DNA from 3 places in the Chelatococcus sp. CO-6 genome. Region 3 is predicted to be linked to each of the others. Evidence: predicted binding sites of a transcription regulator. Region 3 holds the regulator's gene; each other region holds the start of a gene.
What was found. The regulator PhoB, encoded in region 3, activates phosphate uptake and scavenging genes when phosphate is short. The targets are predictions, from matches to a motif close to TGTCATNNANCTGTCAT.

Region 1: a site for PhoB is predicted at 1,554-1,570, ahead of AL346_RS06530 (CorA family divalent cation transporter). Genes of this name have one in related genera too.
Region 2: a site for PhoB is predicted at 1,998-2,014, ahead of AL346_RS17465 (PhoX family phosphatase). Genes of this name have one in related genera too.

The regions. Positions count from the first base shown of each region.
Region 1 is NZ_CP012398.1:1,378,480-1,381,750, reverse strand. It holds gene hrpB (ATP-dependent helicase HrpB) at 1-902, shown strand, start outside; gene AL346_RS06535 (methylglyoxal synthase) at 1,029-1,433, opposite strand; gene AL346_RS06530 (CorA family divalent cation transporter) at 1,619-2,626, shown strand; gene AL346_RS06525 (DUF1194 domain-containing protein) at 2,647-3,271, opposite strand, start outside.
Region 2 is NZ_CP012398.1:3,724,386-3,727,656, reverse strand. It holds gene AL346_RS17475 (P-II family nitrogen regulator) at 13-351, shown strand; gene glnA (type I glutamate--ammonia ligase) at 410-1,819, shown strand; gene AL346_RS17465 (PhoX family phosphatase) at 2,064-3,271, shown strand, end outside.
Region 3 is NZ_CP012398.1:1,978,181-1,981,451, reverse strand. It holds gene AL346_RS09305 (aspartate aminotransferase family protein) at 1-309, opposite strand, end outside; gene AL346_RS09300 (GcrA family cell cycle regulator) at 681-1,226, shown strand; gene phoB (phosphate regulon transcriptional regulator PhoB) at 1,330-2,031, opposite strand; gene phoU (phosphate signaling complex protein PhoU) at 2,060-2,779, opposite strand; gene pstB (phosphate ABC transporter ATP-binding protein PstB) at 2,809-3,271, opposite strand, start outside.

The sequences.
Region 1 (3,271 bases), 600 kb from region 3:
GCGAGTTCCTCCTGGCCAACGGACGCGGCGCCTTCGTCGAACCTGCCGACCGGCTGGCGCGCGAACCCTTCCTTGCCGTCGCCGAGATCGCCGGCGGCGGCGCGAGCGCCCGCATCGTGCTCGCCGCGCCGATCACGCCGGCCGGCATCGAGGCCGTCGCCGGCCATCACATCGAGAATGTGGAAGAGGTGGTGTTCGACCGGGCGGCCCGGGCCCTGCGCGCCCGCAAGCTGCGCCGCCTCGGCGCCCTCGTCCTCGCGCAGCAGCCGCTCGCCGTTCCGGCGGACGAGGCCTCCGCCGCGGTACTGGCGCGTGGCGTCGCGGCCGTCGGCACCGATGGCCTGCCCTGGACGAAGGGCCAGCAGCAGCTGCGCGGGCGGGTCGCCTTCCTGCGCCGGGCCGAGGGCGAGCCCTGGCCCGATCTCACGGACGAGGCCCTGGCGCGAAACGTCGAGGACTGGCTCGCCCCCCACATCGTCGGCGTGACCGGCCTTGCCGGGATCGACGCCGGCCATCTCGACGCGGCGCTGCGCAGCCTCGTGCCGTGGGAGCTGATGCGCCGGCTCGATGCCGAGGCGCCGACCCATTTTGAGGCGCCGACCGGGTCGCGCATTCCGGTCGACTACGGCGCCGAGGAGGGGCCGTCCATCGCGCTTCGGGTGCAGGAGCTGTTCGGGCTCGACCGGCATCCGACGCTCGCCGGCGGGCGCGTGCCGCTCATCCTCGAGCTCCTGTCGCCAGCCCATCGGCCAATTCAGATCACGCGCGACCTGCCCGGCTTCTGGCGTGGCTCCTGGGCCGCCGTGCGCGCCGACCTGCGCGGCCGCTACCCCAAGCATCCCTGGCCGGAGGATCCGGTCAGCGCCGCACCGACGACGCGCGCCAAGCCGCGCGGCACTTAGAGCATTTTCCGCCGAAGCGGATGCCGGTTCGGCGAAAAAAATGCTATATTCTCAAAAAGATAGACGCCCTTTCCGATTCAATTGAATCGGAAAGGGCTATAGCGACACCGCGCGGCCCGTGAGCCGTCAGGCCGGCGCCGTGACGGGCAGGAGCAGGGCGGCGGTGGCGGGGTTGAGGGCCATCGGGATGTCGTAGACGAGGGCGAGGCGCATCAGGGCCTTCACGTCGACGTCGTGCGGATGTGGCGACAGGGGATCGACGAAGAAGATCAGCATGTCGATGCGCCCCTCGGCGATCAGGGCGCCGATCTGCTGGTCGCCGCCGAGGGGGCCGCTCTTCAGCCGCGTCACGCTGAACTCCGGGCAGCGCTCCATGACGCGCGCGCCGGTCGTGCCGGTGGCATAGAGCTTCGTGCCCGCGAGCTCGTTGCGGTGCGCCTCGGCGAAGGCGGCCATCTCCGCCTTCTTCGCGTCGTGGGCGACGAGCGCGATGGTGAGCGGGGCGGCGGGTGTCTCGGTCGTCTCAGTCATGGCGGCTTTCGCTGGAGGCCGGAAAAAGGCCCGCTTTCGCGGCGCTGCAATGGTCTTAGGAAAGCTGCGGCCTTCGCGCAATCGGCCTTTTCCGCCGCCGCGCCCGTCCTTCTTCCCGGCTGTCACGCAAGTGTCACGGGCGCACGCCATGGGTGAAGGCCGTTCCGCTCTTCGGGGTGCATGCCTTGACCGTCGCGCTGCCGCGCCACGTCTTTCCCGCCTTTCCCGGCCTCGTCTGGGGCCACGTCTTCGACGCGGAGGGAAACGCCCGCCCCGTGGATGAGCACGCGGCGGCGGCGATGGCGCTGCCTGCGGAAGGCTTCCTCTGGCTGCACATCGATCTCGTCGACGTGCGTGCCCGCCAGTGGCTCGCCGGCCTGTCCGCCGTGCCCGAACCGCTCAGGCGGCTGATGCTCGACGCCGAGGACCACCAGCGCGTGCTCGCCATCGGTGCCTTCGTCGGCATCGTGGTGAGCGACAACATCCTCGAATTCGACCATCGCAGCGACGATCTCGGCCAGTTGCGCTGCATCGTGGGCGAACGCCTGCTGATCAGCGGCCGCCGCAACAAGCTTTGCGCCGTGGCCGAGGCGCACGAGCGCGTGTCGCACGGCCATCCGTGCCCGGCGGTCGGCGATCTTCTCGCAACCATCGTCGGCCGCGTGCTGGGGCACCTGGAGGATGCCGGCGACCGCCTCGCCGATGCCGTCGACCGCGTCGAGGACCGGGTGCTCGCCGACCACGTCGACGAGGAGATGCGGGCGCTCGGGCCGCTGCGGCGGGAGCTCTCCGCCTGCCACCGCCGGCTGACGGGGCTGCGGGCGCTGTTCCAGCGGCTCTCGCACGAGGGCGGGCGCGGCCTGCCGCTCGGGCTCGTCGCCCTGTGCGGTCCGCTCATCGAGCGCATCGACGCCGCGGTCCACGACGTGGCGGCGGCGCAGGAGCGGGCGCGCCTGCTGCAGGACGAGATCTCGGCGCGCCTCGCGGTGGCGGCGAACCGCAATCTCTACGTGCTGTCGCTGATCACGACCTTCTTCCTGCCGCCGGCCTTCGTCGCCGGCATCTTCGGCATGAACACGGCCGACCTGCCGTTCCTCGAGACGCGGGGCGGCACCTGGTGGGCGCTGGCGCTGTGCGTCGCGGCGACGGCAGGGACGCTCATCGGCTTCCGCTGGCTCAGCCGGCGGAGCTGAGGGCTTCCCTGCCCGATGCCTCAGTTCCCCATGCGTTCGTTCCAGCGCCATTCGCCGACGAGGCAGGAGGCCTTCTTTTCCGCGGCCGTGCGCTCGACCTGCGGCGTGGGCTCGCCGATGCCGGCGATCTCCATGACGAGCTTCTTGCGGATGGTGTCCGGGAACTGCTCGATCTCGCGCACGGGCACCACGAAGGCGCCGAGGCCGCCGATGACGCAGTCACGGTAGTAGATGTCGAGATCGGCGATATCCATGTAGCTCGAGCGCTTGTAGAGCAGCGGCAAGCCGTTGATCGTGATGTTGCGGGCGACGGCCTCGTCCCGGGCATCGGTGACTGGCCGGCCCTGGTTGTTCGGCCCGTCGCCGGAGATGTCGATGACCTGCCGCATGGCCGTGAAGCCGCTGCCGCCGAACAGGTTGGCGGAGAAATCGATGGCGCCGGAAATCGAGGTGCGGTAGGCGCGCCGGATGGGCGCGGCGGCGATGCGCTCGACGAAGGCATCGGCGCTCTCGGGCCCTTCGATGATCTGCCAGGGCACGATCACGTCCTGGGAGTTCGAGCCCGCCCATTCGACATAGGTGGCGGCGATGCGGCCGACGGGGCCCCGCGCGATGGCGTCGAGCACAGGCGTCGAGCGCAGCGCC
Region 2 (3,271 bases), 1.7 Mb from region 3:
AGGCTGCACGGCATGAAGAAGATCGAAGCGATCATCAAACCCTTCAAGCTCGACGAGGTGAAGGAGGCGCTTCAGGACGTCGGCCTGCAGGGTATCACCGTCATCGAAGCCAAGGGTTTCGGCCGCCAGAAGGGCCATACCGAGCTCTACCGCGGCGCCGAATACGTCGTCGACTTCCTGCCCAAGGTGAAGATCGAGATCGTGCTTGCCGACGAGATGGTCGACCGGGCGGTCGAGGCCATCCGCAAGGCGGCCCAGACGGGCCGGATCGGAGATGGCAAGATTTTTGTATCCACGGTCGAGGAGGTCATCCGCATCCGCACCGGCGAGACCGGCACGGACGCGATTTGATCCAACCTACGCCACCCCACGGGCCGCTGACGGCCAGTTCCACTAGAGGATGATAATGATGAAGAGCGCTAAGGACGTGCTCAAGCTGATCAAGGACGAAGACATCAAGTATGTCGACTTCCGCTTTACCGATCCGCGTGGCAAGTGGCAGCACGTCACCTTCGATGTGTCGATGATCGACGAAGAAATCTTCGCCGAAGGCACGATGTTCGACGGCTCTTCGATCGCCGGCTGGAAGGCCATCAACGAATCCGACATGCTGCTCATGCCGGACCCGGCCACCGCCACCGTCGACCCGTTCTTCTCGGCCGCGACGCTCTCCATCGTCTGCGACGTTCTCGAGCCGACCACGGGCGAGGCCTACAACCGCGACCCGCGCGGCATCGCCAAGAAGGCCGAGGCCTTCCTGCAGTCGACTGGCCTCGGTGACACCATCTACGTCGGCCCCGAAGCCGAGTTCTTCGTCTTCGACGACGTCAAGTTCATGGCCACCCCCTACAACACGGGCTTCAAGCTCGATGCGGCCGAGCTGCCGATCAACGGCGACACGGACTACGAGGGCGGCAACCTCGGCCACCGCATCCCGACCAAGGGCGGCTACTTCCCGGTCCCGCCGCTCGATGCCGGCCAGGACATGCGCGGCGAGATGCTCGCGGCCATGGCTGCCATGGGCGTCAAGGTCGAGAAGCACCACCATGAGGTGGCCTCGGCCCAGCACGAACTCGGCATGAAGTTCGACACGCTGACGCTGATGGCCGACCAGATGCAGGTCTACAAGTACTGCATCCACAACGTCGCCCAGAGCTACGGCAAGTCGGCCACCTTCATGCCGAAGCCGGTCTACGGCGACAACGGCTCGGGCATGCACGTGCACCAGTCGATCTGGAAGGGCGGCAAGCCGCTGTTCGCCGGCAACAAATATGCCGACCTCAGCCAGGAATGCCTGTGGTACATCGGCGGCATCATCAAGCACGCCAAGGCCATCAACGCCTTCACCAACCCGTCGACCAACTCCTACAAGCGTCTGGTCCCGGGCTTCGAGGCGCCGGTGCTCCTCGCCTACTCCTCGCGCAACCGCTCGGCCTCCTGCCGCATTCCGTGGACGAACTCGCCGAAGGCCAAGCGCGTCGAGGTGCGTTTCCCCGACCCGACGGCGAACCCCTACCTCGGCTTCGCGGCCCTGCTCATGGCCGGCCTCGACGGCATCCTGAACAAGATCGACCCGGGCTCGGCGATGGACAAGGATCTCTACGACCTGCCGCCGCGCGAGCTGAAGAAGATCCCGACCGTCTGCGCCAGCCTGCGCGAGGCCCTGCAGTCCCTCGACAAGGACCGCGCCTTCCTCAAGGCCGGCGGCGTGTTCAGCGACGACTTCATCGACGCCTATATCGAGCTCAAGATGCAGGACGTCATCCGCTTCGAGCACACGCCGCACCCGGTCGAGTTCGATATGTACTACTCGGTCTGATGCAGCGCGGGGGGCCCTTCCGGCCGCCCGCACCGGAATATGGCAGCCGGGGTCTTCGGGCCCCGGCTGTTTCGTTTCAGGGTCCTTCTCCACCGTGGCCTCGGTCTCGCAGGCGCCATGGCCGATGGAGAAACGTCGTCTGCGGGCGTCATCGGTTACAGTGGACCGCGGGACGTAGTGTCATCCGTCGGACATGCCCCGGCCCTAACTGTGAGCGGCTGATTTTCCATCGGGGGATCCCAGGATGACCGACGCTGAGCTGACCCGCTCCCAGGCTTACGAGGAATCAGAGAACCTCGGCCGCAACACGAGCGACAATCCCAGCATGGGCGAGATCATCGCCCAGCGCTTCAGCCGCCGCGACCTGATGCGCGGGGCGCTGGCCGTCACCGCCATTTCGGCCACCGTCTCGCCGCTGGCGCTCACCACGGCCGAGAAGGCGCGCGCCGAGACCGACGCCTCGGCCTTCCGCTTCAAGGAGCCGGCGGCGGGTGTCGACGAGCGGCACCACGTCGCCGAGGGCTATGACGCCGACATCCTCATCCGCTGGGGCGACCCCGTGCTGCCCGGCGCGTCGGCGTTCGATCCGAAGAGCCAGAGCGCCGAGGCGCAGGCCGGGCAGTTCGGCTACAACAACGACTTCCTCGGCTACATCCCCCTGCCCGACGCCGCCGACCCGTCGGCGCACGGCCTCCTCGTCGTGAACCACGAATACACCAACGAGGAGCTGATGTTCCCGGGCATCCCGCCCCAGCACACCAAGGACGTCCGTTTCAAGGACATGACGAAGGCGCTCGTCGACATCGAGATGATGGCGCACGGCGGCTCGGTCATCGAGGTCCGCAAGGTGGACGGCAAGTGGCAGGTGGTGCCGGATTCGAAATATGCGCGCCGCATCACCGCCGAGACGGAGATGGAGATCACCGGCCCCGCCGCCGGCGCCGAGCGCATGAAGACCTCCTACGATGCGGAGGGGCGCAAGGTGCGCGGCATGCTCAACAACTGCGCCGGCGGCATCACGCCCTGGGGCACCTGGCTGACGTGCGAGGAGAACTTCAACGGCTACTTCTGGGGCAAGGCCGACGGCCACCCCGAGGAGGCGGCGCTGAAGCGCTACGGCGTGCCCGGCAATTCCTACAACTGGGGCCAGCACTACGACCGCTTCGACCTCGCCAAGGAGCCGAACGAATCGAACCGCTTCGGCTGGGTGGTGGAGATCGACCCGCTCGACCCCACCTCGGTGCCGAAGAAGCGCACGGCCATGGGCCGCTTCAAGCACGAGGGCGCGGCGAACATCGTCAACAAGGACGGACGCTTCGTCGTCTACCAGGGCGACGACGAGCGCTTCGACTACGTCTACAAGTTCGTCACCGAAGGCCGGGTCGATCCGGCCGACCGCGCCGCCAACATGGACCTGCTCGACAGGGGCACGCTCCATGTCGCCCGCTATGA
Region 3 (3,271 bases):
GGCGCATTCCAGCGCCTCGGCGCCGGAATTGGTGAAGAAGACATTGTCGGCGAAGGTGGCATCGACCAGCCGCTGGGCGAGCCGCTCGCCCTCGGGGATGCGCACGAGGTTCGACGTGTGCCAGAGCTTGCCGGCCTGCGCGGTCAGCGCCTCGACGAGATGCGGATGGCAATGGCCGAGGGCGTTGACTGCGATGCCGGCGCCGAAATCGAGGTATCGCTCGCCGCTTCGCGTCACGAGCCACGCGCCCTCGCCCTTCTCGAATTCGATGTCGGCCCGCGCATAGGTCTGCAGAAGCGGCGAAGTCACGTCTCTCGTCTCCGCGATGAGGCGCCGGCCTGCCGCCGGACGCCTCGGATTTTCCCGAAAATCAAAGTGCCGCCCGGGCAGGGGCGGCACCGTCCACAATTTTAGATGGGTCACGGAGCCTGTCAATTCAATCGCATTGATACGATCGATCAGCCGGCGCCCGATTGCTGTCATGATCTTGGGGAAAACGCAGATCGGCCGGCGCGAAGCCTTGCTCGCGCCTTCCCTCATATTGTAGTTTCCGAGCCACAGACCACGACATATCGTGTGGCCAATTCCCTATCGGCGCTACCTGCAGCAGGATGCGACGAGGCGAGAGCCTCTTTCGCGCTTCCCTTGCGCGCGCCGAGACGAGCCGGGCGGAGAGAGCGATGAGCGATCAGAGCAATACCTGGAGCGACGAGCGGGTGGAGCTGCTGCGCAAGCTCTGGACCGAGGGCCTCAGCGCCAGCCAGATCGCTGCCGAGCTCGGCGGCGTGACGCGCAATGCCGTCATCGGCAAGGTGCATCGGCTCGGCCTCTCCGGCCGCGCCAAGTCGGCGGCCCCGGCGGCATCCCGGCCACGCAAGGCGGCGCCCACACGCAGCCCGAGCCATCCCATGGCGCAGCCGTCGGGCCAGACCGTCGTGCGCGGCAACACGGCCCTCGCCGCAGCGCCGGAGCTCGAGACCGAGGCGGTGCCGCAGCAGCAGTTCCAGCCGCAGGAAGAGGTGGTCGTGCCGCTGAGCGAGCGCGTCACCATCATGGAGCTGCGGGAAGCCATGTGCCGCTGGCCGATGGGCGACCCGACGACGCCGGACTTCCGCTTCTGCGGCGCCCGCTCCCTGCTCGGCATGCCCTATTGCGCGCACCATGCGCGCATCGCCTACCAGCCGGCGGCGGACCGCCGGCGCGAGAAGAAGGTGATGCGCTCCTGAGCCTCGCAGCGGGCTTTAAGATAAACGAAAGGCCGGGGCGGCGACGCTCCGGCCTTTTTCTTTGATGGCGAGGAAGCGGACGGGCGGCCGGCACCGCCGCCCCTCACTCCGCGTGCGAAAAGGTCTCGTCGAAGGAATAGCCGGCGCCACGCACCGTGCGGATGGGATCGGGCTTGCGGGCGCGGTTGATGGCCTTGCGCAGGCGGCCGACATGCACGTCCACCGTGCGCTCGTCGATGTAGACGTCGTGGCCCCAGACGCCATCGAGCAGCTGCTCACGCGTGAACACGCGGCCGGGGCTCTGCATCAGGAACTCGAGCAGCTTGAACTCGGTGGGGCCGAGGTGCAGCTCGCGGCCGGAACGGCGCACGCGCCGGGTCTCGCGGTCGAGCTCGATGTCGCCGGCCGTGAGGAGGGTGGCCACATGGCCCGGCTTGGCGCGGCGCAGCAGCGCGCGCACGCGCGCCAGCAGCTCCGGCACCGAGAAGGGCTTGACGACATAGTCGTCCGCGCCGGTGGCGAGGCCGCGCACGCGCTCGCCCTCCTCGCCGCGGGCGGTGAGCATGATGACGGGCAGCCGCTCGGTCTCGCGCCGGGCGCGCATGCGCCGGCACAGCTCGATGCCGGATAGGCCCGGCAGCATCCAGTCGAGCAACACGAGGTCCGGGACCTGCTCGCGCAGGCGCACCTCGGCCTCGTCGCCGCGGGCGACGGCGTCGACGGTGTAGCCTTCGGCCTCGAGGTTGTAACGCAGGAGGAGTGTGAGCGGCTCTTCGTCTTCGACGATGAGGATACGAGGTCCCATCGGTCCTTCCGTTACGCGTGATCGACGCTTACTGCTGGCCGGCGACCGGCACCGTGGTGAAGCTCGACTCGTCGCTCTTCGGCCGCTCGGCGGCGAGCGGCTTGCCGGTGACGAGATAGTGGATGGTCTCGGCGACATTGGTGGTGTGGTCGCCGATGCGCTCGATGTTCTTGGCGAGGAACAGGAGATGCGTGCAGAAGCTGATGTTGCGCGGATCTTCCATCATGTAGGTCAGGAGCTCGCGGAAGATCGAGGTGTAGAGCGCGTCGATGCGGTCGTCGCGCTGCCACACGTCGAGCGCGCGGGCCGTGTCCTTCTGCGCATAGGCGTCGAGCACGTCCTTGAGCTGGGCCTGCACGAGGTCGCTCATGTGCTGCACGCCGCCGACGATCTTCTGCGGCTGCATCTCGTTGCTGATGGCGACGACGCGCTTGGCGGTGTTCTTGGCGAGGTCGCCGACGCGCTCGATGTCCCCTGCCACGCGGATGGCGGAGACGATCTCGCGCAGGTCCACCGCCATCGGCTGGCGCTTGGCGATGGTGAGCACGGCGCGCTCCTCGACGTCGTGCTGCAGGGCGTCGAGCCGCTCGTCGACGGCGATCACCGCCTGGGCGAGGGCCGCATCGCGCCGCACCAGGGCCATCGTCGCGTCGCCCAGCATCTTCTCGGCGATGCCGCCCATCTCGGCGATCTTGCTGCGCAGGGTGTCGAGCTCGACGTCGTACGAGCTGACGATATGATCGGTCATCGTCGGCAATCCTTGTTCCTGCGGCGGCCTCAGCCGAAGCGCCCGGTGATGTAGTCCTGCGTCCGCTTGTCCTGCGGGGCCGTGAAGATCTGTTCCGTCGATCCTTCCTCCACGAGCTTGCCCAGGTGGAAGAAGGCCGTGCGCTGCGAGACGCGCGCCGCCTGCTGCATCGAGTGCGTCACGATGACGATGGTGTAGTTCTCGCGCAGCTCGTCGATCAGCTCCTCGATCTTCGCGGTGGCGATGGGATCGAGCGCCGAACACGGCTCGTCCATGAGGATGACCTCGGGATTGACGGCGATGGCGCGGGCGATGCACAGGCGCTGCTGTTGCCCGCCGGAGAGGCCGGTGCCCGGCGAGGTGAGGCGGTCCTTCACCTCCTCGTAGAGGCCGGCGCGCTTGAGGCTCATGGTGACGACCTCGTCGAGGTCGGCCTTGGAACTGGTGAGCCCGTGGATGCGCGGCCCGTAGGCGACGTTCTCGTAGATCGAC